DNA from 4 places in the Priestia sp. TSO9 genome. Region 3 is predicted to be linked to each of the others. Evidence: riboswitches for the same ligand, from Rfam matches in the RefSeq annotation. Region 3 holds a riboswitch; each other region holds the start of a gene.
The links. A riboswitch is a leader RNA that binds a small molecule or an ion and turns the genes downstream of it on or off. The one in region 3 is predicted to bind S-adenosylmethionine.
Positions count from the first base shown of each region.

Region 1: it holds a riboswitch for S-adenosylmethionine, as region 3 does, so the genes downstream of both, mtnW (2,3-diketo-5-methylthiopentyl-1-phosphate enolase) here and LJC66_RS11225 (Na+/H+ antiporter NhaC family protein) in region 3, are expected to answer to the same signal.
Region 2: it holds a riboswitch for S-adenosylmethionine, as region 3 does, so the genes downstream of both, LJC66_RS24920 (phosphoadenylyl-sulfate reductase) here and LJC66_RS11225 (Na+/H+ antiporter NhaC family protein) in region 3, are expected to answer to the same signal.
Region 4: it holds a riboswitch for S-adenosylmethionine, as region 3 does, so the genes downstream of both, LJC66_RS06775 (trans-sulfuration enzyme family protein) here and LJC66_RS11225 (Na+/H+ antiporter NhaC family protein) in region 3, are expected to answer to the same signal.

Region 1 is NZ_JAJEKD010000009.1:635,594-643,055, forward strand. It holds gene LJC66_RS05945 (carbon-nitrogen family hydrolase) at 1-332, opposite strand, end outside; gene LJC66_RS05950 (pyridoxal phosphate-dependent aminotransferase) at 445-1,617, shown strand; SAM riboswitch class I at 1,748-1,854, shown strand; gene mtnW (2,3-diketo-5-methylthiopentyl-1-phosphate enolase) at 1,934-3,178, shown strand; gene LJC66_RS05960 (2-hydroxy-3-keto-5-methylthiopentenyl-1-phosphate phosphatase) at 3,175-3,840, shown strand; gene LJC66_RS05965 (methylthioribulose 1-phosphate dehydratase) at 3,837-4,475, shown strand; gene LJC66_RS05970 (1,2-dihydroxy-3-keto-5-methylthiopentene dioxygenase) at 4,491-5,006, shown strand; gene LJC66_RS05975 (sugar ABC transporter substrate-binding protein) at 5,129-6,205, shown strand; gene LJC66_RS05980 (sugar ABC transporter ATP-binding protein) at 6,222-7,462, shown strand, end outside.
Region 2 is NZ_JAJEKD010000016.1:5,809-13,270, reverse strand. It holds gene LJC66_RS24945 (glucose-6-phosphate isomerase) at 1-851, shown strand, start outside; gene LJC66_RS24940 (YugN-like family protein) at 952-1,356, shown strand; gene LJC66_RS24935 (potassium channel family protein) at 1,366-2,154, opposite strand; gene LJC66_RS24930 (VOC family protein) at 2,222-2,605, opposite strand; gene cdaS (sporulation-specific diadenylate cyclase CdaS) at 2,703-3,329, opposite strand; SAM riboswitch class I at 3,642-3,744, shown strand; gene LJC66_RS24920 (phosphoadenylyl-sulfate reductase) at 3,999-4,712, shown strand; gene LJC66_RS24915 (sulfate permease) at 4,732-5,811, shown strand; gene sat (sulfate adenylyltransferase) at 5,864-7,015, shown strand; gene cysC (adenylyl-sulfate kinase) at 7,028-7,462, shown strand, end outside.
Region 3 is NZ_JAJEKD010000013.1:583,619-591,080, forward strand. It holds gene LJC66_RS11195 (spore germination protein) at 1-869, shown strand, start outside; gene LJC66_RS11200 (spore germination protein) at 876-2,003, shown strand; gene LJC66_RS11205 (Ger(x)C family spore germination protein) at 1,987-3,198, shown strand; gene LJC66_RS11210 (YtoQ family protein) at 3,342-3,782, opposite strand; gene LJC66_RS11215 (ABC transporter ATP-binding protein) at 3,953-4,864, shown strand; gene LJC66_RS11220 (ABC transporter permease) at 4,857-5,624, shown strand; SAM riboswitch class I at 5,726-5,832, shown strand; gene LJC66_RS11225 (Na+/H+ antiporter NhaC family protein) at 5,917-7,227, shown strand; gene LJC66_RS27725 (hypothetical protein) at 7,267-7,395, opposite strand.
Region 4 is NZ_JAJEKD010000009.1:791,097-798,558, reverse strand. It holds gene LJC66_RS06780 (trans-sulfuration enzyme family protein) at 1-638, opposite strand, end outside; gene LJC66_RS06775 (trans-sulfuration enzyme family protein) at 622-1,767, opposite strand; SAM riboswitch class I at 1,839-1,956, opposite strand; gene LJC66_RS06770 (hypothetical protein) at 2,123-2,785, opposite strand; gene LJC66_RS06765 (spore coat protein) at 2,855-3,883, opposite strand; gene LJC66_RS06760 (CotH kinase family protein) at 4,113-5,198, opposite strand; gene LJC66_RS06755 (CotG/ExsB N-terminal domain-containing protein) at 5,370-5,846, shown strand; gene LJC66_RS06750 (hypothetical protein) at 5,992-6,138, shown strand; gene LJC66_RS06745 (YppG family protein) at 6,170-6,583, opposite strand; gene LJC66_RS06740 (YppF family protein) at 6,813-7,007, shown strand; gene LJC66_RS06735 (hypothetical protein) at 7,133-7,303, shown strand.

The sequences.
Region 1 (7,462 bases), on a different contig from region 3:
CTGTATTGTGATACTTCACGACCTTTTCGGTCAAAAATATACATCGTATTCGTGACGCCTTGCTCTGTTTTTTTCGCGATCGAACCTGCCACGATATTTACTTCGTTCGTTTTAGCAAACTGAGAGATTAATTGCTTGGCTTGCTGCCCTTCATCATCTGCAATTTCGTCTAGCCGCGTCAAATCATAAGCTGTATCCCATAGCTCAGGAAGCACAAGGATATCAGGGTTTTCTTTCAGGGCTTCCGTCATTTTTTGTTCGATATATTTTCGGTTTTTAGTTGGGTTTCCAAACGCAATATCAAGCTGCAAACACGTAATTTTTACACTCACTTTATCATCCGTCCTTTTTTTAGTAGTTGAAAAAAATGACTTTACAAGTTGAGTATTACAATATATTATTTGTGACTAGAATTTCAAGAATTTTTTGAGAAGGTGTGCGATGATGAAACAATTTGAGCAATCGGAACTATTAAAAAGTTTACCAAAACAATTTTTTGCATCACTTGTAGGCAAGGTAGGAAAAGTAATGGCCCAAGGGCACGACGTTATTAACTTAGGGCAGGGAAATCCTGATCAGCCTACTCCTTCACATATTGTAGAAACACTGCAAAAAGCAAGTGCTAATCCTATGCATCATAAATATTCTCCATTTCGGGGGCACCAGTTTTTAAAAGAGGCCGTTGCGACTTTTTATAAACGAGAATATGGCGTTGATGTGGATCCTGAAAAAGAAGTAGCTATTTTATTTGGCGGAAAGGGTGGACTTGTTGAAATCCCGCAGTGCTTATTAAACCCTGGAGATACGGTGCTGGTTCCGGATCCTGGGTATCCTGATTACTGGTCTGGAGTAGAGCTTGCAAAAGCAAAGATGGAAGTGATGCCGCTCACGGCTGAAAATCATTTTCTACCCGTATACGAAGAGGTAAGTGAACGTGCTAAAGAACAGGCAAAGCTCATGTTTTTAAACTATCCCAATAATCCTACCGGTGCAGTGGCAACGGCAGAATTTTTTGAAGACACCGTGGCGTTTGCTGCCAAGCACGATATTTGTGTGGTACACGACTTTGCCTACGGAGCAATTGGATTTGATGGTAAAAAGCCAATCAGCTTTTTACAGACTCCTGGTGCAAAAGAGACGGGAATTGAAATTTATACTCTTTCTAAAACGTATAACATGGCGGGATGGCGAGTTGGATTTGCTGTAGGAAATGAAAGTGTTGTAGAAGCTATTAATCTTCTTCAAGATCATATGTATGTCAGCCTCTTTGGGGCGGTTCAAGAGGCAGCCGCCGCAGCTCTGTTGGAGTCTCAACAATGTGTAAATGATTTAGTTAAGCGCTATGAATCTAGACGCAATACCTTTATTCAAGGGCTTCGAGAAATTGGTTGGGATGTTACATCTCCAGCGGGCTCCTTTTTTGCATGGCTAAAAGTTCCTGAAGGATATACTTCTGAACAGTTTTCAGATTTACTTCTTGAAAAAGCTCACGTTGTAGTGGCGCCTGGAGTAGGCTTTGGAACATATGGTGAAGGCTATGTGCGCGTAGGACTGCTGACGGATGAAGAGCGCATGAGAGAAGCTGTATCTCGAATAAAAAAATTAGATTTATTTTAAAAACGCATTGACAATCCTTTTTGAGTTGGCTTAATATGTAAGAAGTTAACGAGATTAATAACCGATAAATCCTAGCGGTATTTTTTATTTAGTATATAATCTATGAATTTAATTTAAATAAATAGCAACTTTCTTATTAAGAGTAGGTGGAGGGACTAGCCCGATGAAGCCCGGCAACCGACTTAACGCATGTTAAGCACGGTGCTAATTCTTGCAGCAGCAGCTGAGAGATAAGAAGAGCAACGAAAGCCTCTTCTTAATCACAGAAGAGGTTTTTTTATTAACGATATTAAACAGCAAGGGAGTTTTTAGCATAATGAGTGAAATCGTTGCAAGCTACTTACTACACGATAATAAAGGAAATTTTCATAAAAAAGCGGAAGGAATTGCTTTAGGACTAACCGTCGGCTCATGGACAGATCTGCCGCTTTTAGATCAACAGCAGCTTCAAAAGCATAAAGGGCGCGTCGTTTCCGTAACTGAGCTTCAAGATTGCGAACGTGTAAACGGATATTTAGGCGGAGAAATTAAGCAGGCAATTGTCAAAATTGCGTATCCAACTGCCAACTTTTCAAAAGATTTACCGGCTATTCTAGTTACGGTTTTCGGAAAACTATCACTTGATGGAAAAGTGAAATTATTAGACTTGGATTTTCCTGATGAATTATTAGCTCAATTCCCAGGCCCGCGCTTTGGAATAGAAGGTATCCGAGAGAAACTAAGCGTTTATGACCGTCCGCTTGTGATGAGTATTTTTAAAGGCGTGATTGGAAGAGATATGACGTACTTAACAACTCAGCTGCGTGAGCAAGCGCTTGGCGGAGTGGATTTGGTTAAAGACGACGAGATTTTGTTTGATAGTGAACGAACACCTTTTGAAGCTCGCGTTACAGAAGGGAAAAAAGTACTGAATGAAGTATACGAAAAAACGGGACACCGCACGCTGTATGCTGTTAATTTAACGGGTCGAACGTTTGAATTAAAAGAAAAAGCGAGAAAAGCAGCTGAGCTAGGAGCCGATGCTCTTTTATTCAATGTATTTGCTTACGGGTTAGACGTACTGCAGGCACTTCGAGAAGACGATGAAATTAACTTGCCGATTATGGCACACCCAGCTGTTAGCGGAGCGCTTACGCCATCAGAGTTTTACGGTTTTTCAAATTCATTACTGCTTGGAAAGCTATTGCGTTTAGCCGGAGCGGATTTCTCTCTGTTTCCATCACCATACGGAAGCGTAGCGCTTTCTCTTGAAGATACGACAGGCATTGCCTACGAATTAACGCGTCCTGTATACAAATATAAGCAGTCTTTCCCGGTTCCTTCAGCAGGAATTCATCCTGGAATGGTACCGCAGCTTGTGAAGGACTTTGGAATCGACAGCATTATTAATGCAGGAGGCGGAGTTCACGGTCATCCAGACGGAGCTATCGGAGGAGGAAAAGCATTCCGTACGGCGATAGATGCAGTACTCTCTCATCAAACATTAGCCGAAAAAGCTGAAGAATCAAAAGAGTTGCAAAAAGCTTTGCAACTATGGGGAACAGTAGAGGTGAAAGCATGACATCGTTAAAAATCTTTTGTGACTTTGATGGAACAATTACAAATAGCGATAACATTATTGCTATTATGAAACAATTTGCTCCTCCGGAGTGGGAAAGTATTAAAGACGACGTGTTGGCACAGCGTGTCTCCATTCAAGAAGGAGTAGGGCAAATGTTTGCCTTGCTCCCCGTGGAATTAAAAGAAGATATTATTTCTTATATTTTAGAGACGTCTGCTATTCGAGATGGATTTGATGATTTTATTGCCTATACAAAAGAGCACCATATTCCGCTTTATATTGTAAGCGGAGGAATTGACTTTTTTGTAAAACCACTTTTGGGAAATCGAGTTGCAGAGGAAATGCTCTACTGCAACGGATCTGATTTTTCCGGTGAGCATATTTCCATTACGTGGCCTCATACATGTGATAAACAGTGTACAAATGACTGCGGCTGCTGTAAGCCAACGATTATTCGCCATCTTTCAGATGAAAGAGATCATACGGTTGTTATTGGCGATTCCATTACGGATTTGCAGGCTGCCAAATTAGCTGATACGGTCATTGCACGTGACTTTTTAATCAAAAAATGTGAAGAGCTATCTCTACCGTATCGTCCTTTTTCTACTTTTTATGATGTGATTCGCCATTTACAAGAATTAACAGAAGAGGTGAAAGCATGAGTATTATGGCTCAGCAGCGATTACACGAGCTTGCGGATATAAAAGATGAGCTGGCAGAGCGCGATTGGTTCTTTGGTACAAGCGGAAACTTAGCAATTAAAGTGGACCAAAACCCGACAACTTTCTTTGTATCAGCAAGTGGAAAAGACAAACGAAAACGTACAAATGAAGATTTTTTATTAGTTGATCAATACGGAAAGCCTGCAGAAGACACGCATTTAAAGCCTTCTGCTGAAACGCTTCTGCACGTTAAGATTTACAATTTAACGAATGCTGGGTGCAGCCTTCATGTACATACAATCGACAACAACGTGATCTCTGAACTGTACGGAGATGAAGGCGTTATTTCATTCAAAGGTCAAGAAATTATTAAGGCGCTAGGTATTTGGGAAGAAGATGCGGAAATTACTGTTCCGATTATTCCGAATTACGCAGATATTCCGACACTAGCAGAAGAGTTTTCTCATCATATAAAAGGCGATCAAGGCGCGATTTTGATTCGTAACCACGGGATTACGGTATGGGGGAAAAATGCATTTGAAACAAAAAAAGCGCTAGAAGCCTATGAATTTCTATTTAGCTACCACGTCAAATTACTGTCACTTAAAGGCATTAAGCCAAAGGTGCATTTATAAAAGGAGGAAACAACAATGGCGCACATTCGCTTACATGTAAACAATAAAAGAATTGAAACTCAAGAGGAAGTATCAGCTTTTCTGGCAAACAATGAAGTTATTTATGAAAACTGGGACATTACAAAACTTCCAGAAAATCTTCGTGAAAAATATGATTTAACTGATGAAGAAAAAACAGAAATTTTAAACGCTTTTGGTGAGGATATTAAAGATATTTCTGAACGCCGCGGCTATAAAGCTCAAGATGTTATCTCGTTATCGGAATCTACACCAAATATTGATGAATTGTTAAAAAACTTTCAGCGCAAGCATATTCACACAGATGACGAAGTTCGCTTTATTGTAAGCGGTCATGGAATCTTTGTTATCCAAGGAAAAGACGGCGAATTTTTTGATGTTGAATTAGAGCCGGGCGATTTAATTTCAGTACCAGAAAATATTCTTCATTACTTTACACTAATGGAAGATCGTAAAGTAGTCGCTGTCCGAATTTTCGTGACAACTGAAGGATGGGTACCTATTTACGCATAACAATTACTTGTAAAGCATAGGTCATCATCACCCCGCTTTTACATCTAAAAGCGGGGTATTCTTTGGATTATTATAAAACTAACTATTTTTATATGAATAATAAGTTTAATGGGAGGAACATCATGAAAAAGAGTGAAAAAATGCTGTGGCCACTTACTTTGCTCGTGCTTCTAGTCTTTGCGCTGGCTGCCTGCACGAAAGAACAGCCAAGTCTAAACGAGAAAGCACAGGCAGCTCCAGCGCAGCAAGCGGCTTCTGCTAAACCTGTACAGCAAGAAGGAAAAAAGGTTACGAAAGATACAAAAATTGCGCTTATTTCTGAATTTACGTCAGGCACTCACGCTGCTCAGTACATAACAGGTGTGACAAAAGCGGCTAAAAAAGCAGGGGTACAGCTATCCGTTTCTGATTCAAACAATGATCAATCCAAAATGGCTGCTTATTTAGACACGGCTATTAACCAAAATGTTGACGGTATTATGATTGACCACGGCCGGGCTGAAACTCTTGAACCTGGCGTGAAACGTGCGATTGCAAAAGGAATTCCCGTTATTGCAACAGACGTAGAATTAAAAGTAGAAGGCGTTACAACAATTGACCAAGACGATTATATGCTTGCGCTGCAGGGTCTAAAACAAATGATGCAGGACATTAATGGAAAAGGAAACATTGTATATGCGTTTGTTGGAGGCTTTGCGCCGATGGAAAAGCGCGACAGTATTTATAAAATTATGATGAATCGCTACCCAGATGTAAAACAAATTGCTACGTTTGGAAGCGCAACGGACAACACCTCATTAGACACACAAAATAAGATGGCAGCTGTGTTGAAGCAGTATCCAAATAAAGGAGACATTGCGGCCGTTTGGGCACCTTGGGACGAATTTGCAAAAGGAGTAACAAGAGCGATTAAAGAAGCGGGACGAGACGAGATTAAAGTGTACGGAGTAGACTTATCTGATGAAGATCTGCAAATGATGCAGGCAAAAAACAGTCCGTGGAAAGCGTCAGCTGCTGTAAACCCAGCTTCAGTAGGAGAAAAGCAGGTTGATTTGCTTCTTAAAAAGATTTCTGGTCAAGAGATCCCTCGTTATTATTCCTTTGATCCGGTTTTAGTCAAACAAACAGATTTGCCTAATCAAACGATTAATATGGATCAGCTTAGTCAGTACGTAAAAGAATGGGGCAATAAAGAATAGAAATGGAGGGACAGATATGACGAACGAGCTTTCAATGAAGAACATTACAAAAAACTTTGGTTCTTTTCAAGCGCTGAACAAAGTTGATTTTACTGTTCAAAAAGGGGAAATCCATGCTTTATTGGGAGCCAATGGTGCCGGTAAAAGTACGCTGATGAAAATATTGTGCGGAGCTTACGATGAGTACGAAGGAAAAATATTCAAAAACGGAGAAGAGATCTCCATTTCTTCTCCTAAAGAAGCTAAGCGCCACGGCATCGGTATTGTACATCAAGAAGTAGATGTAGCGCTGATTCCTTCGCTGTCAGTAGCTGAAAACATTGTGTTAGACGTGCAGACTTCTAATAAAAGTAAGACATTTGTAAACTGGAAATCTATTTATAAGAAAGCGGAAGAAGCTCTTTCTTTACTTGGCTCTTCTCTATCCGTTAAAAAAAATGTCGTTGACCTAACTCTATCAGAAAAACAGCAGGTGCTTATTGCACGTGCAATTGTACAGAATGTTGATTATTTAATTTTGGATGAACCAACGGCACCTCTTAGTGTGGAAGAGACGAAACAATTGTTTTCTGTGATGAGAGAGCTGAAGAAAAGCGGAGTAGGCATTATTTACATTTCACATCGCCTTCAAGAAGTGGTGGATATTTGCGACCGTTTAACCGTTTTAAAAGACGGACGCTATGTAGCTACAAAAGAAACTTCACATACATCGATTGAAGACGTGATTACGCTCATGTTAGGAACGTCTTCTGTAAAACAGTGGGTCAAAAAATCAGTAGAAATTGGAAACGAACTTTTACATGTAGAAGCATTATCTCTTCCAGGGCGCCTTTCTACTATCTCTTTTCATGTAAAAGAAGGAGAAGTAGTCGGTATTGCAGGGCTTGTCGGAGCGGGGAAAACGGAGCTTTGCCGCAGTCTATTTGGTTTAGAGCAATATGTGAGCGGCAGCGTTCGGTTAAAAGGCAAGAAATTAAAGTTGAATAAGCAGCCGTATTATTATATTGCACAAGGTCTTTCTCTTGTTCCTGAAGAACGAAGAAAAGAAGGAATTTTTGTTCATGAATCGATTGCCGATAACTTAGTTTTGCCAAGTCTGTCCCGCTTTACAAATTATTCATTTCTAAAGCGAGGAAAGATCAAAGAAAAAGCGCAGAAAACGACTGGGCAAGTTGGCGTAAAGTCTCATTCTATCGAGCAGTCAGTTGGAACGTTAAGCGGTGGAAATCAGCAGAAAGTAGCAATCGGAAAATGGCT
Region 2 (7,462 bases), on a different contig from region 3:
GCAAAGAAGAAGCACGCAAGCGTATTTATGCAACAACAGATAAAGCGCGCGGCGCATTAAAAACATTAGCGGACGAAGAAGGCTATGAAACATTTGTTATTCCAGATGATGTAGGCGGCCGTTATTCAGTATTAACTGCGGTTGGCTTATTACCAATTGCCGCTGCGGGTCTTGATATCGAACAAATGATGAAAGGGGCAGCTGATGCTCAAGAAGCATTCTCATCATCAGAGCTAGAAGAGAACCCAGCTTATCAATATGCTGTAGCTCGTAATGTGCTTTATAATAAAGGAAAAACAATTGAAATGTTGATTAACTATGAGCCAGCTCTTCAATACTTTGCTGAGTGGTGGAAACAGTTATTTGGCGAAAGTGAAGGAAAAGACCAAAAAGGTATCTACCCTTCATCTGCTAACTTCTCAACGGATCTTCATTCTTTAGGTCAATATGTACAAGAAGGTCGTCGTGATATTTTTGAAACAATTGTACAAGTTCAAGATTCTCGTCATGAGCTCACAATTGAAGAAGATGCAGCGGACTTAGATGGATTAAATTACTTAGCTGGTGAAACAGTTGACTTTGTAAATAAAAAAGCGTTCCAAGGTACAATGCTTGCTCACACAGATGGAGGCGTTCCAAACTTAGTTGTGAACATTCCTGCGCTAGATGAGTATACGTTCGGATATGTTGTATATTTCTTCGAAAAAGCATGTGCAATCAGCGGCTATTTATTAGGCGTAAACCCATTCGATCAGCCGGGAGTAGAAGCATACAAAGTAAATATGTTTGCTCTTCTTGGAAAACCTGGTTTTGAAGAGAAAAAAGCAGAATTAGAAAAGCGTTTGAAATAAATAAAAAGTTCACCTTCTTGTTAGAAGGTGAACTTTTTTGCTTTTGAGATAAAGGATAAAACGCTGGAAAAAGGACATGTTAAAACAGAGGAGGGATAACATGATTGAATTATCTTCAAGATTAGAGGGAACATTATTCAAGCTTTACGAATTAGAAAAAACGCTTAAGCCGCTTGGGTATAACATTGGAGGGAATTGGGATTATGACCATGGTTCATTCGACTATAAGATGAATGATGAAGTCGGCTATCAGTTTTTACGTATCCCGTTTACAGCTACGAACGGAGAACTGGATTCTAAAGGAACAACCGTACAGATTGGCACGCCATTTTTACTTTCACATAAATATCAAATTGGTCTAGATGACGATGTTCACAATGGAAATGTGAGTGCTTCATTTAATCAGTTTGCAGAACCCCAAGACGCAGACGCTTCATTTCCAGAAAAGTATATCAGCTTAGGAGAAGAGCTAATTAGAGAGGCAGAAGATGCGCTGCTTCAGTAATTGAAGGAACTATTCTTTTTTTAAACTCTCTAATTTTTTCACAAAAATATGTTCGTACATGACTTGACTAATCAACTCATTTGTTTTAATCATTTCATTCACACCCAAATTTTGTGCATTTTGAATATGCTTTTTTGTTAACAGTTCAACGATGCTGTAAATAGAAGGATTCAATCCTTGCAGAGCGACTAACGTAACAATCGTATTCATGTCTGCATATTCTTCTGTCTTATGCTGATCGGCAGTAATCAGCACTTTTTTTGCGTACCGAGCGTTGGCAAGTTCTAATACTTCATAATGAGAAGGACTTCCTTTAATAAAATGAACGCGATCACAAATCATGGGATTTTTAGTCAGAGAGTCGTCGATAAGAACAATGTCTTCTTTATGAAATGCGTCGCGATAAGACTCTAACACGAGTTTGGCGCGCTCATTCCACCCAACAACGATGAAGTGATCTTTTCCATAAAATTTTAAATTCCCTTCCAAATAAGCGCTCTCAGCGGAAACAGCAATTTTAGAAAGCGTAACAAAATAAGTGGTAATAAATCCTGTTCCGATCAGGACTAAAATAATTGCAGCTAACCTTCCAATCGTAGTGGTCGGAGCAAAATCACCGTACCCTATAGTAGAGATTGTAATAATAACCCACCAAATTCCTTCAAATACATTCCCAAACGTTTGCGGCTCTAGGAAATGTATAAGCATGCCAAAAAGTAGAACAAGGCAGCCGATAATAAAAAGAAGCCGCACTAAAATAGAACGACGGAAAAGTCGAAATAATAGCCATTCCATCATAAAAAAACCTCCAGTAATTAGTCATAGCCACAGTATGACCATTTTTCACTGAAGGTATAAGATATCTTTATCTTTTTACTTCGTAATATTCAATCCATTCTTTGTCTGGACCGTAGAAAAATAAGTATCTTGCTCCATTTGGCAAAGTTACAATGTTTTCTTCCACAAATGAAACGCCTGCTGATTTTAAACGCTCAAACTCCTCTTCAATTCCGTCTACCGCCAGCGCAAAATGATGAACTTTACCTTCGTTAGGTAAGCTTGAGTTATACCCTTGAATTAACTCTACGATTACATTGCCTTCTAAACCTAGAAAAGCTAGCTTCAAAGACGGATCGGTATGTGGTAGTGTTTCGATGAGCTCTAATCCCACTTTTTGCGTATAGAACTCAATAGATTCTTCTATATCCTTTACTTGAACGCCTACATGTTCAAATTTTAAAATTGTCATATGCATCACCCGTATCTATAGTATGTAAAAACTATGAAATATATTAAAGAGAAAGGATATAGAAGTCAAGATAGGGCTGCTTATCAGGAAAGGGCTCTTAAATCATATTTTTGCTGGAGTGAATAGGGTAGAGGCTTCCATCAAGAGCAAACGAAATTTTGCCTGTTTCTTCAGATACAACTAAAATTAGTGCATCCGATTTTTCCGACATTCCAATGGCTGCACGGTGACGTGTTCCCAATTTTTTGGTCGTTGAAATAATAGACGAGAGAGGTAAAACATTAGCAGCTGAGATAAGCTGATTATTTCTAATTAGGACGGCTCCGTCATGTAAGGGGGTCCCTGGGTAGAACAGTGTCTCAACTAGCGTAGCGCTGACAGGAGCTTGAATAGGCATTCCCTTTTGAATAAGAGGGTCTACATTTTGTTCCCGTTCAATGACAATTAAAGCGCCGTGACGTTTCTCAGAAAGGTTATGAATAGCTAAGGACAGAGCAGCATATTCAAATGTATAAGGCGATAGATAATGACGCAAGTAATAAGAGGCGGCCGTAGCTTGAACATCTTGAAATAACCTCCTCATCTCCTCAAAATCACATAGGATACAATGATCACTCGTATCTAAATGTTTGATTAAATTAGAGGCTTCAGTTGAAATTTGCTGTAAATATGTTCGTACATTATTTTTAATTGTATCGTCTAATTGAAAGGATTGTCTCTCCATCTTATATAGCTCCTATCTGTCAGTCAGTGTTATCTGTAATGTGTGCTAATGTGGGTGAATTATCCGTAAAGCTTATAAATCCCTTATTAATTTTATAGAGAGGTGTTGTGTTTTATTTAGGAAGAGAATATAAAAAGTTGAGGGAAAAGAAAGCGTTTTATAAACTGATATGTTCACATTTGGTTTAAATTTACATATGTTGTTTTAAATAAAAGTATAGATATTTCTGTGAATTTAAAGTATAGTTTTCTTATCGGATATATGATTTTTAATGTTGACAAATATTCTAAATATGCTAAAATTTTTAAAAAATGCTTATCAAGAGTGGTGGAGGGATCTGGCCCGCTGAACCCCGGCAACCTGCTTAGCAAGGTGCTAATTCCAGCAAAGTGTGTATCATTTTGAAAGATAAGGTGAAAATTTATTGCCTACCCAGTCTTTCAATATGGAAGACTTTTTATTTTGATATAGCGCAAGCGATAATTTAAGGAGGGACATCAATGACTGTAACCCCCGACTTAAAACAAATCTTTGAGCACGTCGAAGCAAAGTAAGAATTAAATAGTTTCGCTGACTAGACACACTAGAGGCGGTTTTATCCAATTCTAGTGGGTAAAACCGTCTTTTTTTATTGGATAACGCGGATAACTGAGAATTGGAGTGAAGAAAATGGCAGACTTATATACGTACGAAAACTGGAGTGATACATTTCCAGAGTTCGACAGTGAAGATGAAACAAAAGGAGCCCTTTCAGCATTGCAGTGGGCGTATGATACCTACGGAGATTCAATTATTTACGCATCAAGCTTTGGTATTGAAGGGATCGTGTTAATTGATTTAATTTCAAAAGTGAAAAAAGATGCTGAAATTGTCTTTTTAGATACGGGCGTTCATTTTAAAGAAACATATGAAGTGATTGATGCAATTAAAGAACGCTTTCCTGATTTGCGTATTCATATAAAAAAACCGGATTTAACTCTTGCAGAACAAGCTGAGAAACATGGAGATGAGCTTTGGAAGAGTCAGCCTAACCTATGCTGTCAAATTCGAAAAATCATCCCGTTAAGGGAATCACTTGCTCCTTATGATGCGTGGATTTCTGGTTTGAGACGCGAGCAGTCTGAATCTCGTGCCAACACGAATTATTTTAATAAAGATGAGAAATTCAAGAAAGTTAAAGTCTGCCCGTTAATTCATTGGTCTTGGAAAGAAGTTTGGCGCTATGTGTATAAGCATGAGTTACCATATAACAAACTTCATGATCAAGGCTACCCAAGCATCGGCTGTGAGCCTTGTACCGCACCTGCCTACAACGTAGACGATTTACGTTCAGGAAGATGGGCAGGTACACAAAAAGTTGAATGCGGATTACACGAATCTTAAATACGAAAGAGCTGAATAAATGATGCTTTTATATGTTGCCTTTATCATTGCGCTTTTTTTTGCAATGAATATTGGGGCAAGCGGTGCAGCAGCAGCTATGGGCGTTTCATACGGCTCCGGTGCGATTAAAAAGCGAAGAGTAGCCTTGTTCATCTGTGCTGTAGGTATTGTGCTCGGAGCCATTATCGGAGGCGGCGAGGTGGTAAAAACCATCAGTTCAGGTATCATACCTGAAAAATTGCTGTCAGTAGAATTAGTTATTATCATTCTGGCTGCTGCAACGCTGTCACTCTTTTTCGCGAATTTAATTGGTATCCCTCTATCAACAAGTGAAGTAACGGTTGGTTCAGTTGTTGGAGTAGGAGTAGCTTATCAATCTCTGTATGTGGAAAAACTTTTAGTTGTCATGTCTTTTTGGATTATTGTTCCGCTGGTTTCATTTGTCATTGCTTTTTTGATTGGAAAAGTGATAAAACGCAGAGCGCATAAAAAAGAAGCAGAGGGAAAGTGGAAAAGAGTTTTAACGATTTTAGTTATAGCCACGGGATTCTTTGAAGCCTTCTCAGCTGGAATGAATAACGTGGCAAATGCTGTCGGTCCTCTAGTAGGAGCTGGATTAATGGATGCCACAACGGGTGTCATAGCAGGAGGATTGGCTGTGGCGCTCGGAGCTCTTTTACTAGGAGGCCGAGTTATTGAAACAAACGGGAAAAAAATTACTCGCTATTCTGTAGGAGAAGGGTGCATTATCTCGGGTACTGGTGCTTCTCTTGTTACAGCAGCTTCACTTTTTGGTTTGCCAGTACCGCTTACACAGGTCACTACGTCTTCTATTATTGGAATAGGAGCAGCGAAAACGGGATTCACGAAAGAACAGCGTGAAGTGGTCATTCAAATGTTAAAGGTTTGGGTGGTATCCCCCGTATTTTCACTCGTAATCTCATATGTTCTTGTGAAATTAGTACTTGAAAGCGACTTATATTCATTTGTGGTGTTAGCTAGCGGCTGCATTGCCACAGCAGGTGTTCTAAGCTTAGCTAGAGCGACTAGAAGAAAAAGAGCAAACTTGCAGTCGGAAAAAGAAAAAATGACTGCGTGATTCAAGTGCTTTTTATTATATTGTGTTAATTATTTAAGGAGGATTTTACAAAATGACAACAATTCAAGCACACGGTGGAGAATTAATTAATTTATATCAACCAACATATGACTACACGTCACTAACAAAAGAAATCGAAGTAGATAACATGGCTCTAAGTGATTTAGAACTAATTGGAATTGGTGCTTACAGCCCAATTACAGGGTTTTTAGGAGAAAAAGATTATCAATCAGTTGTTGAAAATATGCGTTTAGCAGATGGAACAGTATGGAGTATTCCTATCACTCTTCCTGTAACAGAAGAGCAAGCTAAAGAATTAAACATTGGCGACAAAGTAAAGCTTGTTCAAAACGGCGTAACGTATGGTGTTTTAGAAGTTTCTGAAGTATATACGCCTAATAAAGAAAAAGAAGCGGAAAATGTGTACCGCACAGCAGAACTTGCTCATCCTGGCGTGAAAAAAATGATGGAACGCCCAAATGTATACGTAGCAGGTCCAATCGTACTTGTAGAACGTACACCTAAAACGCGTTTTGAAAAGTATTACCTAGATCCAACTGAAACAAGAGCAGCATTTGAAGAACGCGGTTGGAAAACGGTTGTTGGATTCCAAACTCGTAACCCTGTTCACCGTGCGCACGAATATATTCAAAAAACGGCATTAGAAATTGTAGACGGCCTGTTCTTAAATCCTCTTGTAGGAGAAACAAAGTCAGATGATATCCCAGCAGATATCCGTATGGAAAGTTATGAAGTACTTTTAGAGAACTATTATCCTAGCGATCGTGTAGCTTTAGCAGTTTTCCCTGCTGCGATGCGTTATGCTGGACCTAGAGAAGCGATTTTTCATGCAATGGTTCGAAAAAACTTTGGATGCACGCATTTCATTGTAGGCCGTGATCACGCTGGTGTTGGTGACTACTACGGAACATATGATGCACAGAAAATCTTCAGTAACTTTACAGCAGATGAATTAGGAATTACACCTTTATTCTTTGAACACAGCTTCTACTGCAAGAAGTGTGAATCGATGGCATCAACGAAAACATGCCCTCACAGCAAGGAAGATCATATGATTTTATCTGGAACAAAGGTACGTGAAATGCTTCGTAACGGAGAAGTGCCACCAAGCACATTCAGCCGTAAAGAAGTAATTGAAGTGTTAATTAAAGGATTAGCAAAACAAAAAGTATCTTCAAAATAAGGAGCGGTTGAAGTGAGCAAATCAACAAACATTACGTGGCATGATGCTGGAATTACAAAAGAGGAAAGACGCGAGCAAAATAATCATCACAGTTTTGTATTATGGTTTACAGGTCTTTCGGGTTCAGGTAAATCTACCGTAGCAAACGCAGTGGCAAAGGCGCTTTTTGATAAAAATATTCGCAACTATGTATTAGATGGTGACAATGTTCGTTTCGGCTTAAATAAGAATCTAGGGTTTTCTGCTGAAGATCGTACAGAAAATATTCGCCGTATCGGTGAGGTTTCTAAGCTATTTGTAGACAGCGGTCAAGTGGTACTAACAGCATTTATCTCTCCATTCCAAGAGGACCGCGCTCAAGTGCGTGAGATCTTAGAGGGGAATGAATTTTTGGAAGTATACGTGGAGTGTCCGTTAGAAGAATGTGAAAAAAGAGATCCAAAAGGG
Region 3 (7,462 bases):
AACGAATTAAAAAAATTGATCTTGATAATGTACCTGAGTCAGGATATGTGGAACAACTCATTGAAGATAATTACCTTAGCCTATTTCCTCAGGTGCAGAATACGGAGCGTCCGGATCGTGTAATTGCTGCTTTGATGGAAGGGAGAGTAGCCATTTTATTAGACGGGACGCCTTTTGCTTTGATTGCCCCCGTTACGTTTAGCATGATGCTACAGTCGCCGGAAGATTATTATGAAAGGTGGATTCCCGGTACATTCATTCGTTTTCTTCGTTATATCGCAGTAGTTCTTTCTCTTTTTACACCAGCCTTGTATATTGCTTTTATTTCGTTTCACCCAGGGATGATTCCGACTAAATTGGCTATTTCCATTATAGGAACAAAGTCTGGAGTGCCATTTCCAGCCCTTATAGAAGCCTTATTCATGGAAATAGCTATCGAAATCTTGAGAGAAGCTGGACTCAGGTTACCAAAACCAATTGGTCCAGCAATGGGAATTGTCGGTGGATTAATTATTGGAGAAGCTGCGGTGCAGGCAGGAATTGTTAGCCCTATTTTAGTGATTATTGTGGCGTTAACTGCCATTTCATCGTTTGCTATTCCGCAATATAGCGTCGGGATTTCATTGCGTATTCTTCGCTTCATAGCTATGCTATGTGCTGCCGTACTTGGATTATACGGCGTCGTTTTATTTTTCCTTTTTATGACCAGTCATTTGGTAAAACTAAAAAGTTTTGGCGTATCTTACATGAGTCCAGCGGTACCCTATCGTTTAAGTGAATGGAAAGACTTGATGGTCCGTATGCCTCTTATGATGATGAAAAGACGTCCAAAGATGATGCACACCAAAGATTCTCTACGAAAAGGATAGCAGCTTATGATAAAAGGAAGTGAATCAGAGGTAATGATAAATTCAAACGATCGTATTACGACGCCACAAACAGCTATTATTGTCATCAATTTTATACTTGGAACTGGTATTCTGACATTGCCTCGAACAGCTGCGGAACAAGTGAAAACACCAGATGTGTGGTTAACTGTTATTCTAGGAGGAATAGTCACGATGATAGCAGCGATAATCATGGTGAAGTTAAGCCGGAAATTTCCTGGAAAGACGTTTTATCAATACAGTAAAGAAATTACAGGGAAATGGTTGAGTAAGTTAATTAGCTTACTTATGATAGGTTATTTTTTACTGCTTGGTGGTTTTCACGCCCGTTCATTGGCAGAAGTAACCGGATATCTCTTGCTGGAAGGAACGCCGACGTGGGCTATTATTATGCCATTTATGTGGATAAGCCTCTATTTAATTAGAGGGGGCATTAATCCGATTGCTCGACTGTTTGAAATTATATTCCCTATTACCGTTATTCTTTTTTTACTGGTAGCTTTTATGAGTATGAAAATATTTGAAATAGATAATCTGCGCCCCGTACTTGGATCAGGAGTCCTTCCTGTACTAAAAGGGGTAAAAACAACTGCTCTTGCATTCACGGGTCCTGAAATTATGTTAATCATTTTAGCTTTTATGAAAGAACCTCACAAAGCAGGAAAAGCTGTACTAGTTGGAATTACTATTCCTATATTTATTTATGTGATTACTGTTGTAATGGTGATCGGAGCGTTATCGATTGATGGAGTAGTAATAAGAACATGGCCAACGCTTGATTTAATAAGGAGTTTTGAGCTGACAGGCTTGATTTTTGAACGATTTGATTCCTTGCTGCTAGTTGTATGGATCATGCAGATGTTTGCTTCTTTTACTATTAACCATTACGCCGCTTCATTAGGACTGTCTCAGCTTTTCCAAAAAAACATTCATCCATTTATGTATGGTTTGCTTCCGGTTATATATCTTATTTCCATGATTCCCAAAAATATTAATGATGTATTCAAATTGGGAGATATGATTGGCAATATCGCCTTAGTTCTATTTGGCTTTTTGCCGCTGCTTCTTCTCATTATTTCAAAAGTAAAGCGAGTAAAATATGAAACAAACCTTTAACCATTTCCAGTTCCTATTGGTTTTGTTTTCTGTTTTTTTGCTCTTTCCTCTGGCAGGCTGCTGGAGTAGTCATGAAATTGAAGAGCAAAGTTTTGGAGTGGGTGTAGCCTATGATAAAGGTAAGGAGTCCATAGCTGAAAAAGAATTTGATGAACAAGGAGAAGGGTATACTAAAAAGAACCTGATTACGTCAACTTATCAACTTATCACTCCTCAAGTCGCAAGTTCAACCACTAAACAAGGAGGACCCCAGCAGAAATCTTATGTAAATATCTCGGAAACAGGAGATTCTCCTTTTCAAATGCTTCGTGAATTATCTTTAAGAAGTGACACTCCTTTAACTAGTCCTCATATGAAAGTAATGGTTATCAGTGAGGCCCTTGCACGAGCGTATAGTTTAGAGCAATTAGTGAACCAAACTCTTCGGGACAATGATTTTAGACCTAGTTGCCTTGTGTTTATTAGCAAAGGAAGAGCTAGCGACACGTTAGAATCAAAAACAGCAGGAGAGATCCCGGCTTTTCACCTGTATGGAATGATAGACAATACGTATCGAACAACGCGAATTTTACCGCCCATGCCGCTTATTAAATTAGCAAGCAAGATTCAAACTGGGTCTAGTTTTCTGCTGCAAAATGTATTATCAGCAAATGGAGAAATCAAATTTGCAGGTGCTGGTATAATTAAAGGGAAAACAAGCAAAATGATTGGTTTTTTGAATGAAGAAGAACTAGATGGTTTGGCTTGGATCACAGGCAAAGGAAAAGGCGGCCTAGTAAAAAGCTTTGATAAAAAGACCGGTCAGCTGATTGTATATGAAATAGAGTCTATGAAAAGTCACATTCAACCTCATGTTAAAGGAAATAATATCTCTTTTGATGTACACATTGAATCAGTGGGAAGGCTATCTGAAAGTTGGATGACCTCAGGGAGCTCTTTTAACAATCAATTTTTACAGAACGCGCAAAAAACTTCAGAAAAAAAAGTAAAGAACCTGGTAAAAAACGTACTAGAAAAAATGCAAACAAAATATAAAGTTGATGTTGCAGGTTTCGGAAATCAATTGAGAATTAAGAGGCCCGGAGTATGGATGAGGGTTAAAGACAATTGGGATCAAACATTTAGTGAAGTGCCAATTAATTATGATGTGAAGTTAACGATTAAAGATTATGGAGCATCCGGGTCAAAAAAGTAAGCACCCGACTATAACTTTGTTTATCTTTATGTCAAAAATGAAAAAATCCCCCCAAAGAAATACTCATCACATGCTTCGTACGCAGCCCTCAATAAATAATAAATAATAAATAAGAGCTGCCACTTTTGGACAGCTCTTATTTATTATTCAAAAATATAAGCTAATGCTTGAAGAGCCTGTTCTGGCGTTTCGACTACAACCTGGGCTTTGTTTGACAGTTCTTTAAGCGGATGGTGCAGTTTTTCAGGGCGAACCAAAATTAGCGGTTTATCTAATGCGATGGCTGTCGCCGCATCCATTGCGCTGTTCCACTGCTTGTATTTTTCGCCAAATAAAGCAATAACCACATCAGATTTTTTAAGGAGCACCTGCGTACGTAAATTATTAATTTGAGAAGCAGCCTCATCTTTTAAGACAGCGTTAGGCTGTTTTCCTAAAATTTCTTCTCCAATGTTGTCGGAGCGGTCATGGTCTGTCATGGGACCGACAAAGGTAAGGGGAAGGTTTAATTGTTCTGCTTGGTTTTTAATTTCGTCTCGCCAGTTATCGTGAATTTGCCCGGCAAGGTATACGGTTAAGTTCATTATGTAGAAGTCCTCCTCTAACTAAGATTTGTTTTATTTTATCAAATGTAAGCGGATAATACGAATGATTTGAATGGGCTACTTTTCCAAAAATAAGGTTATAGTAGACAAATAGTTAAAAAAGAGAAACAATAGAAGGCGTATTGCTAATTAAAGAAAGGATGTACATGATGACAGAAACAGTGCTACAAGTAGATCATGTCAGTAAAGTAATTGGGAAGAAAACCATTTTGCATGATGTATCCTTATCGGTTGAGCGCGGTGAGATTTTCGGATTGCTTGGTCCGAACGGTTCTGGAAAAACAACGCTAATTCGTACCGTCGTAGGACTCATTAAAGAAACAGAGGGAACGATTACCGTTAACGGCTTTCCTTTAAAGGAACAGTTTACATCAGCAATGAAATCAATTGGCGCGATTATTGAGAACCCTGAGTTTTATGATTATCTGACGGGCTATCAAAATTTAAAACACTTTGCGAATATGCATGAAGGAATCACATCAGAACGCTTGGATAAAGTGATTGCTTTAGTAAAGCTTGAAAACAGCATTCATGCAAAAGTGAAGACGTATTCTCTTGGGATGAGACAGCGTTTAGGAGTAGCTCAAGCTATTTTACATAAGCCTGCATTGCTTTTACTAGACGAACCAACAAATGGTCTAGACCCAGCGGGAATGAGAGAGTTTCGTACATATTTACAAACGCTTTGCAGGGAAGAAGGAATTTCAATCTTAATCGCGAGCCACTTATTAAAAGAAGTAGAAGCATTATGTGACCGCGTTGGTATCATTCAAGACGGTGAGTTAAAAGCCGTTCAAGATCTATCTCCAAATCGTCAAGATCAAGGAATGCACGTAGAATTTGAAGTGTCTGATGCGCAAAAAGCAGCGGATCTTTTATCACAAGAATTTGAAATAACGATGAGATCAGATATTATCGACGTGGCGATTGTAAAAGAGCAAATTCCAGCTGTAAATAGAAAATTAGTAGATAGCGGTATTTTAGTCTACCGAATTACACCTGTTTATGAGACGCTTGAAGATTCGTTTATGTCCGTTACGGAAGGAGAGCACCATGCTTAAGCTAATTCAAAATGAACATATGAAATGGTTTCACAAAAGAAGTACAAAAATCACGTTTATCACAATCGGCATTTTAACTCTTTGTATGGCTCTTTTAATAAAGAAAGTGTCAAACAGTGCAGGAACGGAAGACAACATTTTGAACTTCCTGTCATTTAGTTCAGGTATGCTCATTCTTGTTCAATTTTTCGCGCTTGCTGTTGGAGGGTCAATGGTTGCAAAAGAGTTTGAAGCAGGTACCATTAAGCTTCTGTTAATTCGTCCGGCTAGACGTTCAACGATTTTAGCATCGAAGTACATAACGCTCATTTTAATTAGCTTGTATTATTTGCTGAGCTATTTGCTTTTTTCGTTTGTATGGGGAGCATTGTTCTTTGGATTTGCCAGTCTAGAAGGAGATGCGCAGCTGCTTAAACATATTACGCTTACCTATGACAGCGCGTATATGGAAACGTTTATGATGATGACGTTCGCATTCATGCTGTCGTCTTTATTTAGAAACAGCGCGCTTGCTTCAAGTCTAGCTATTGTCGTAAGTATCGGGGCTAAAGCGGTAACTGCACTAGTATCAGAGCTAGGTTTATGGTGGGGTAAATTTCTATTATTTGCCAACACGGACTTTCTTCAGTATATGGACGGAATGAAGACGATGTTTGACAGCATGACAATTCCATTTTCAATTTTCATCTTGGTCGCGCATTTTGTCTTCTTTATGGGCGTGGCATGGGCAGCGTTTTTAAAACGTGACGTAGCTAACTGATGTGAGAATTTTCGTACTATACATTTTTCTAAAATAGCATTTGACAATTAAATAAAAAGAGATTACAGTAGTGAAAGACTATTTTTAAAACAACTATAAACTTCTTATCAAGAGAGACGGAGGGACTGGCCCTATGATGTCTCGGCAACTGGCTGTACGCAGTGCGGTGCCAAATCCAGCAGACGATGCTTCGTTTGGAAGATGAGAAGGGTAATCTTATGATACAAATAAGAGACCTCTTCTTATCAATAAGAAGAGGTCTTTTTTATTACGTAAACAAGAGGTGTTAAGAATGGAACAACAAAAAGGAAACGGCTGGGCGCTGTTACCGCTGGGCGTCTTTTTAGTCCTGTTTGTCGGATCAGGAATTATAACGGGAGATTTTTATAAGCTGCCTGTACTAGTAGCCATTATTATTGCAGCCATTGTGGCGCTGGCTATGAACCGCAAAGATTCACTTAATGTAAAAGTGGAACGTTTTGCTAAAGGAGCAGGGCATCCTGATATCATTATTATGGTGCTTATTTTTATTTTAGCAGGTGCTTTCTCTCAAGTTGCTAAAGGCATGGGAGCTGTTGATTCAACTGTAAACTTAGCTCTGTCTGTGCTTCCGCAAAGCTTAGTGGTAGTCGGAATCTTTGTTATTGGCGCATTCATTTCAATTTCGATGGGAACGTCAATGGGAACAATCGCTGCGCTAGGACCTATTGCTGTAGGAATCAGTGAGCAAGCGCATGTATCCATTACATTAGCAATTGCTGCCGTTGTTGGTGGTGCAATGTTTGGAGATAATTTATCCGTAATCTCTGATACGACCATTGCAGCAGTTCGTACGCAAAAAACAAATATGTCAGATAAATTAAAAGTAAACTTTTTTATTGTCCTTCCTGCAGCGATTGTTACGGTAATTTTATTGCTTGTAATGACGCTAGGCAATACGTCATCAGTAGAAATTAAAGATTTTAGCTGGTTTAAAATCTTGCCTTATGTCGGCGTACTCGTTGCTGCCATATTTGGTGCAAACGTATTAAGCATTTTAACCGGAGGAATTGTATTAGCCGGCGTGATTGGATTAGCTGACGGAAGCTACACGCTTTCTTCTCTTGCTAAAACTGTGACAGAAGGTATTGGCGGAATGTCAGAGTTAATTATTTTATCTCTGCTAATCGGCGGAATGGTTGAGCTTATTCGCTATAACGGCGGTATTCAGTTCTTATTGAATTTATTAACACGACGCATTCAAACAAAAAAAGGCGGCGAATTCAGCATCGCTGGACTGGTAAGTTTAACTAATTTAGCGACGGCTAATAACACGATTTCAATTATTACAGCAGGTCCGTTAGCAAAAGAAATCTCTGATAAATATTCAATTGATAATCGTAAATCAGCCAGTCTGCTTGACTTGTTTTCATGCAGCGTTCAAGGGCTGATCCCTTACGGCGCACAAATGCTTCTCGCAGCAGGATTTGCTAAAGTTTCACCGATTGAGATTATTCCATTTACATTTTACCCAATGTTAACAGCGGTTTGCGGGATCATTGCAATTGTAATTGGATTTCCTCGTTTAAATAAAAAGTCAAAGTCATCTAAAGAAGCTGCGTAATATCAAACCCTTAAAAAGAATGTTCTTTTTAAGGGTTTTTTACTGTTTAAAAAAATCAGTCGGCTTTTCATCATCTAACTCCTTCCAAAGCGTCTCGTTCTGTTTAAGTGCATAAGCCGCTCCTCCAATTTCAATTCCGCATAATAAAATGAATAATAAAATACCCATGAAATGACCTCCTTACGTAAATGAATAAAAACACGATGGTAACGGGTTTAGCTTCTTGCTGTTTCAC
Region 4 (7,462 bases), on a different contig from region 3:
CCGCCAATGACGTCACTGTGGCCGCTGATGTATTTTGTAGCACTATGAATCACAATGTTTACACCAAGGTCAATCGGCTGCTGTAGATAAGGTGTTAAAAACGTGTTATCCACAATTGTAAGGAGATTGCGCTCCTTCGCCAAACTTGCTACTGCTTTAATATCCGTTACCTGTAAAAATGGATTTGAAGGGCTTTCGATATAAATGGCCTTCGTATCTTTTGTGATAGCTTCTTCTACTTTCTCAACCTTCGTTGTATCAACAAAAGTTGTTTTGATACCAAACTTTGAAAATAATCGTGTTAATACACGATATGTCCCGCCGTACGTATCATGTGAAACTAAAATTTCATCCCCTGATTCAAAAATAGATAACACCGATGAGATAGCAGCCATACCTGATGAAAAAGCAAAACCAGCGTATCCATTTTCTAGCTGAGCAATGGTGTTTTCTAAAGCCTCACGAGTTGGATTCCCTGAACGAGAATAGTCATAGCGGCCGTTGTTCGTCTCATCTTCTTGGTTAAATGTAGATACCTGATAAATAGGTACGTTAACCGCTCCAAAATGACCGTCAATTCCTGTATTTGCATGAATTAAGTTCGTTCCAAATCTATGTTTATTATTGTTGGTATGCATCAAATGCCTCCTTCAAATCTTTAATTAAATCATCTGCGTGCTCAATTCCAACTGATAATCGCAGTAAACAGTTTGTTACTCCGACACGATTTCGAATTTCCTCCGGAATATCAGCATGTGTTTGACGAGCTGGGAATGTCATTAAACTTTCCACGCCTCCTAAGCTTTCTGCAAATGTAATAACTTTGACATTTTCTAAAAGTACTGACACGATATCAGGGTGTGAGACAGCAAAAGAAATCATGCCTCCAAATCCAGTTGCTTGTTTCTTCATGATTTCATAGCCTGGATGTGTTTCAAGACCAGGGTAATACACTTTTTCCACGAGATCATGAGCAGTAAGCCAATTTGCAATTTTCAGTGCGTTTTCATTATGCTTTTCCATACGAAGCGCTAGCGTTTTAACACCGCGTAATAACAACCAGCTGTCCTGTGGACCTAAGATTGCCCCCGCTGCATTTTGATAAAAACGAATTTTCTCTCCTAAGCTACTACATCGAGCCACTACAAGACCAGCAACTACATCATTATGACCCCCAATGTATTTGCTTGCGCTATGTATCACAATATCTGCTCCAAGCTCTAAAGGACGCTGATAATAAGGCGACATGAAGGTATTGTCAACGATAGTAAGCAAATCATGCTGTTTAGCTAACGCAATTGCTTCTGGCAAATCAGTCACGTGCATCATTGGATTCGTAGGTGTTTCAATAAATAAAGCTTTTGTATTAGAACGAAGCGCATCTTTTACTTGTTCGAGATGGGCTGTGTTGACGTACGAAACAGTAATTCCTTGCTCTGAAAAGATTTCATTTAGTAATCGGTACGTTCCTCCGTATAAATCCTCTGATACAATTAAATGATCTCCGTTTTTAAATAGTGCTAAAACTGCCATTACACCCGCCATTCCTGAAGCGAATGCTACTCCTACTTCTCCTTTTTCCAAAGCAGCAATTGCTTCTTCCAATGCTGTACGAGTAGGGTTTGCCGTACGTGCATAGTCAAATCCTGTACTTTGCCCTAAAGCAGGATGAGCAAATGTTGATGCTTGGTAAATGGGTGTTGTAATAGAACCTGTTGAAGGGTCACGACCTACTCCTGAACGAACTAATAAAGTTTCAATTTTCATCTATTTCTCTCCTTAACTCAAAATAAAAAACACTCTTCACAGATGGAAGAGTGTTCGTTTATACACGATTTCTCTCATCTGTTAGAACAATACTGATGTTCCACAGGAATTAGCACCGTTCAAATGAATGTTTCATTTGATGGTTGCCGGGCATCGCAGGGCCAGTCCCTCCGCCACTCTTGATAAGAGTTCTATATAATTGTTGGTGGTTAACGTTTGTTGTTAATAACTTTAATAAAGATTTTCTTTATTGTCAACATAATTTTCTAAAAAATTTAAATCATCTCATTTGTTTATTCAATATACTTGTCCTGATAAGCACATAAAAAAAGAGACGAAAGCGAGGTCTCTTTTTCTAAGGCAAGTGCACAGATTTCACGTGAGCTAACTTCCAATACATACTTTCTCCATTTGCCGTAATTAGTTCAACAATATTATTAGAAACTTCTTTAAGTACGCCAATTTTTTCTGATTGATCCCCTAAATCTAATACGACCAGCTGATTTTCATATTTTTTAAGCTGCTCTTCAAAGTTTCTGACAAAAGGTGCAGAGGCAGGTCTTACTGGGAGCTCTTTGTCACTTAAAGAATAAGGGGTTAACTCATTGCTGTAAGGGGTAAGCCATTTCAAATGATGCAGAGAAACAAAGACATTTTTATACACTGGAGAATAAAACACGAGATAATCATTCAGCACGCTTGTAATATAGCCATGCAATGATTTCCCTCCCGTTACATAAATTTCAATAAATTTCCCTTTTGCCTGCTGTAAAATATTACGGTAAGAAATTCGCTGACTTTCTTCTATTAAGTTCTCTTCTATTTCACGTAAAACCGTATAGTCTTCTTCAGATACTTCCCGCAAACCATGCATGTGTAAAAGAGGAATATACAAATAATCATGTCCATTATACAAAACCATAATATCTAATCCAAGATCAATAAGTCTGCCAACAAATGTCGTTTTACCTGAAATATCTAACTCCACAATTTTATTGATATAATGATTCATACTCATTCTCATTCTCCTCCTTTTTCCCATATGATAGAAAAGGTGCTTTATAAGCACCTTTTATGTTCCATTTCATCATGCTTTCCAACGATAATTTTTCGTTTTAATAACTTTCTCAGCCGGTGTTGAAGAGCGTGAACCCGTGCGGCGTCCTCGAGAACGATCGTCTGTGCGTCCACCCGTGCGGCGTCCTGTACGTCCACCTGTACGTTCTCCCGTACGGCTTCCTGTACGTTCTTCTGTAGACTTTGCAGCTTCAGTCTCTCCATTTTCTTCTGTTTCTTCATTATTTTGATTGTTATCGTTTTGTTTAAAAGCCCCTTTTGCTCCTACACAAATGGTTTTAACGTGTCTTGGCTGTAAGCGTAATACTTGATTATTCTGCACAAGTGTAAATGTACCATTTCGGCTTTGTACTAACACGCCCTCTACAGCTTCAGGTCCTCCATTATTGATTGATACCCATTTATGAGAAAGGTGGGCAAAAAGATCGTTAAAGCTTTTGGATTTCATATATTCTGGTTCTTGGCTCACTAAGAGTTCATTTGCAGATTGATTAGTTTGATCTCCATCGTTGTTTTGATATTCACTCACACTCTTAACGTGTTCAGTATTAATATAGATGACACCGTCGTCTTCTGTGAGTAGTACTATATAAGCAGATTCAAATGAACCTAAGACATCAAGAAGCTGACCTGCTTTTTTCTCCGGTCCACCTTGGTTAACCTGCACATATTTAGTTTTCATCAATGATAAAGTTGTAGCAAAAGTTTTCCCTCGATATAATTCTAATTCTGCGCTAATTCCAGTAAACGTTTGTGCCGAATTTGACATAGTATCTTCAGTGATACTTTTTACATGCGCTAAGTGATAATATACAAGTGTATATTCTTGTTGATTATTATTTTGGTTGTTTTGATTGTTTTGGTTGTCATTTTCACCATTATTGTTATTATTGTTATTGTTGCTTTCCACTGCTAAGATTAAATAATCTGATTGCACGTCAACCAAATAACCTGTTTTAGATTCAGGTCCTCCACGATAAACGGTCACCACTCTTCCTTTTAGGGGTTTGAAGTGAGAAGAATAGCCTTTATCAGGCATTTGTATATTTTGGCTGCGTTTTTCGCTTGATTTTTGGCGCGGATTTTGATTTTGCCCTTGTTCTTGGCCATAGTAATAGTTACTCATTGTTTTTCCTCCTTATTAGTTATCCTTATTGGTCATTCATACTGTATATATACGTATCATGTACAGCTATTGATTTCCTGCATTTGCCTATTATTAACAAAATCCACTGTTGCCTATAAATTTCCTATAAATCTATCTCTTTTTAAAGAGTCAAAAGGTTATTTTCAATATACGCTGTTCGTTCTTTTATAAAAGACAGCATAAATTCGGGTTCTTTATAAAATTGCTCCAAGTTATCTTTTACGTAAGGATCTTTTAATACATAAGGAGCAATATACTCATGCAGTTGATAAATGATTGGTTTCATGTATTCTATTGTAAATTGATTATTTAGAACATTGTTCATTTTTTGAATATATCGCTTTTTAATGCTGTTCACCGCCAGTAAGCGAGCTGTAAGCGTATTAAATCCTTGTGCGCGGACATAGTCTCCTTCCATTACTTTTCCATTTACATCTCTTCCCCAAGTTGCATCATAATCCCATGGAATTAGTTCAAAGCGCCCGCTTTCATGATTTAGATAGAGGGCATAGTTATGGACAAAACCGTCGTAATTCTGCATACAAATAATACCGACTAACCAAGATAAGTAGCGGTCGACGTTCAGATACTTCTCAATATTCTGTTCGAATTCCGTATTTGTCCACGTATTAAGATTAAATATAAACTTTTCTAATTTTTCCTCATCCCCTTCTTTCACTGCTTTATCTTCATATCCAGATAACAAAGTTGTTTTCGGCCTTTTATCCAAATCGCTCATCAAAGAAAAATTAGCATCTCCGTCCACTGCATAAAATATGGATCCATCCGCTAAATTTCTTTTTTTCAAAAATAGTTCATCTACCGATTCGAGCTGAAGATATATTCCTTCATTTTTCCCATTAATCTTAAGGGTGACAAACTGAGAATGAGGAGATAAAACGTCTAAAGAGGAGAAAAAATCGAGGGACAATTTGTTGCGCATAAGCGATGGATCTTTGTATTCGGCGTTTAGGTGTATTTCTTTGGCTCGCTGAAATATTTTTGGAGAATAAAATTCAATATAATATGACTTTTTTTTCATCTTCCGAATGTGGGAGCCTCTTAGCAGCAAATCAATATCGTAGCGTTTTTTGTTAAACTTCATCGTTGCCTGAACCGCTTCTTCTGACCAAATATCTCTTTGTATTTCCTTTAAATCTTTTACATTCACAAACAGAGCGTATTGAGGGATTTCTTTTTGCTTCATTATTCGACCACCTTTCTTCAATTATTAAAGTATATGAAGGGTAAATTCTCCATGATACCCCACCTCATCAACTATTTGCGCAAACTCCACTTTTGACTCATATCAAGGACAAGCATCAGCGCGTATTCTATTAATGCAAGACCTAGTCCAATTGACAAGGAGGTTTTTGTATTGCATATTACACCTGAAAAAATTAAAGAGGCTGCTGAAGCCCTAGAATGTACAGAACTGAAATCTTTTATGTTTCAAGAGCCAACTGCCGGTCCACTAACAAAGCCGCGTCGCTCTTCTCGTAGCACTGGCCGCAGCACTCGCGGCTCTCGTCGTTCTTCTCGCCGCTCTCATCGTTCTTCTCGCCGTTCTACTCGTCGCTCTCATCGTTCTTCTCGCCGCTCTCGTCGTTCTACTCGCCGCTCTCGTCGTTCTTCTCGCCGCTCTCGCCGTTCTACTCGCCGTTCACGTCGTTCTTCTCGCCGCTCTCGTCGTTCTTCTCGCCGCTCTCGCCGTTCTACTCGCCGTTCACGTCGTTCTTCTCGCCGCTCTCGCCGTTCTACTCGCGGCTCTCGTCGTTCTTCTCGCCGCTCTCGTCGTTCTTCTCGCCGCTCTCGTCGTTCTTCTCGCCGCTCTCGTCGTTCTCGCCGTTCTTAATTTTTTAAATACTCATCTTTATTGCAAAAAAAAAGCCGAAGAACCATGAGTGTCTTCGGCGTTTTTTTCCACTTATAAAAGGAGGACATTGGGAAATATACTAAGATGGGATGTTCTTCATTTTACATAGAGAAGGAGATGTTTTATGAAAAAAAGCAAGCATCAAATTTCAACTTCATCAACAACAGATATCGAAGAAGTCAAACGTTTAAATGCTCAGTCTGGATTAACTTACAATGAAGTATTTACACTTCTTGGAGAAACCTATTTTAAAAATCAAAAGAAGAAATAATAAGCAGGGACTAGAAAATACCTTCTAGTCCTTATACTTTGAAAATCCCGGAAAACCCTTTTACTAGGGACGTTAATTGGTTCATGGCTCCCATCATCTGCCCCGCAGTATTCATCATCTTGTTCATATCGTAATTGCCATCACTCGATTTAAACTGAGACATTAATGACTGAAATTGAGAAGGCTGAGGCTTTTGTTGCTGAGCTTTAGGATATGGATTAAAAGGCGCACCTGCATTATTGTACATGGGCTGCTGGTACATTCCGTTCATATAGGGAATTTGCTGAGGACCAAAAGGCATTTGTTGCTGAGCGTACGGATGTTGCGGCATATAAGCTTCCGTCCATGGCTGCTGATGATACTGCGGAAATGGATGTACCTGACTTAAATCAAAACGTTCTGGTTGATGTTGCTCATAATACGGATAATGCTTACTTGTATACATGCAAAATCAATACCTCCTTTTTAATATTACATAATATATAGTATGTATGCAGAAATAAGAGGTGACGTTCGTCTACTTGTACTTTTGGAAAACACATTCAAAAATATGTAGGTTTCTGTCGAAAGTTTAAATTTTTCAAAAAAACGAGATTATTTAAATATATGGTACGATAAGAACAAGTGATACTACAATACGTAGTGGCACAAACGGGGATTAGGAGGGAATTTACATGTATGTGAACGAACTTCAAGAAGCTTTTATTGCGGTGAAACAGTATGAGCCGCAGTCAAGTAATGAATTACTCGATTTTGCTCAGCAGCAGTATTTAAAAGGTTTTTTAACTCCTATGAATTACAAAGCCGCTGTACGTGAACTCGAACAAATTGGAGCTACTAAGCCCGATTTTAGTGCACAAGACGATTAATTTTTTTACTACCACCGAGAAATCGGTGGTTTCTTTGTTTCCTGTAAAGTGGACACATACTTCTTTTTTGACTTGTTTATACTATAAAAGCTTTAACGTAGTATTCAATAAAGGAGGTCTATCTCATGAGTCGCGGAAAACATTTTGATCATAAAAAGCAAGGACAAAGTGCAGTAACTAAAACAAATAACGCCGTTGCTTCTAAACATACTGAAAAAGTTGATTATCATATCGATACAGTCGCTTCACAAGATCACCCAGCTGTTTCTATCCAATCTCAAAAAGATTTTGATTAACTTTTTAATTGATATGATAAAAAGAGGCTGGGACGTAACAAAATGATTTCAATCTAGAGACGAACAAATGGGATACATGAGCTGAACCGCTTATGACACCGCAGTTGATCTCCGTGCAAGGCTTCGTTTTCTGCGGCCGCTGAGCCTCCTCGCCGCTTT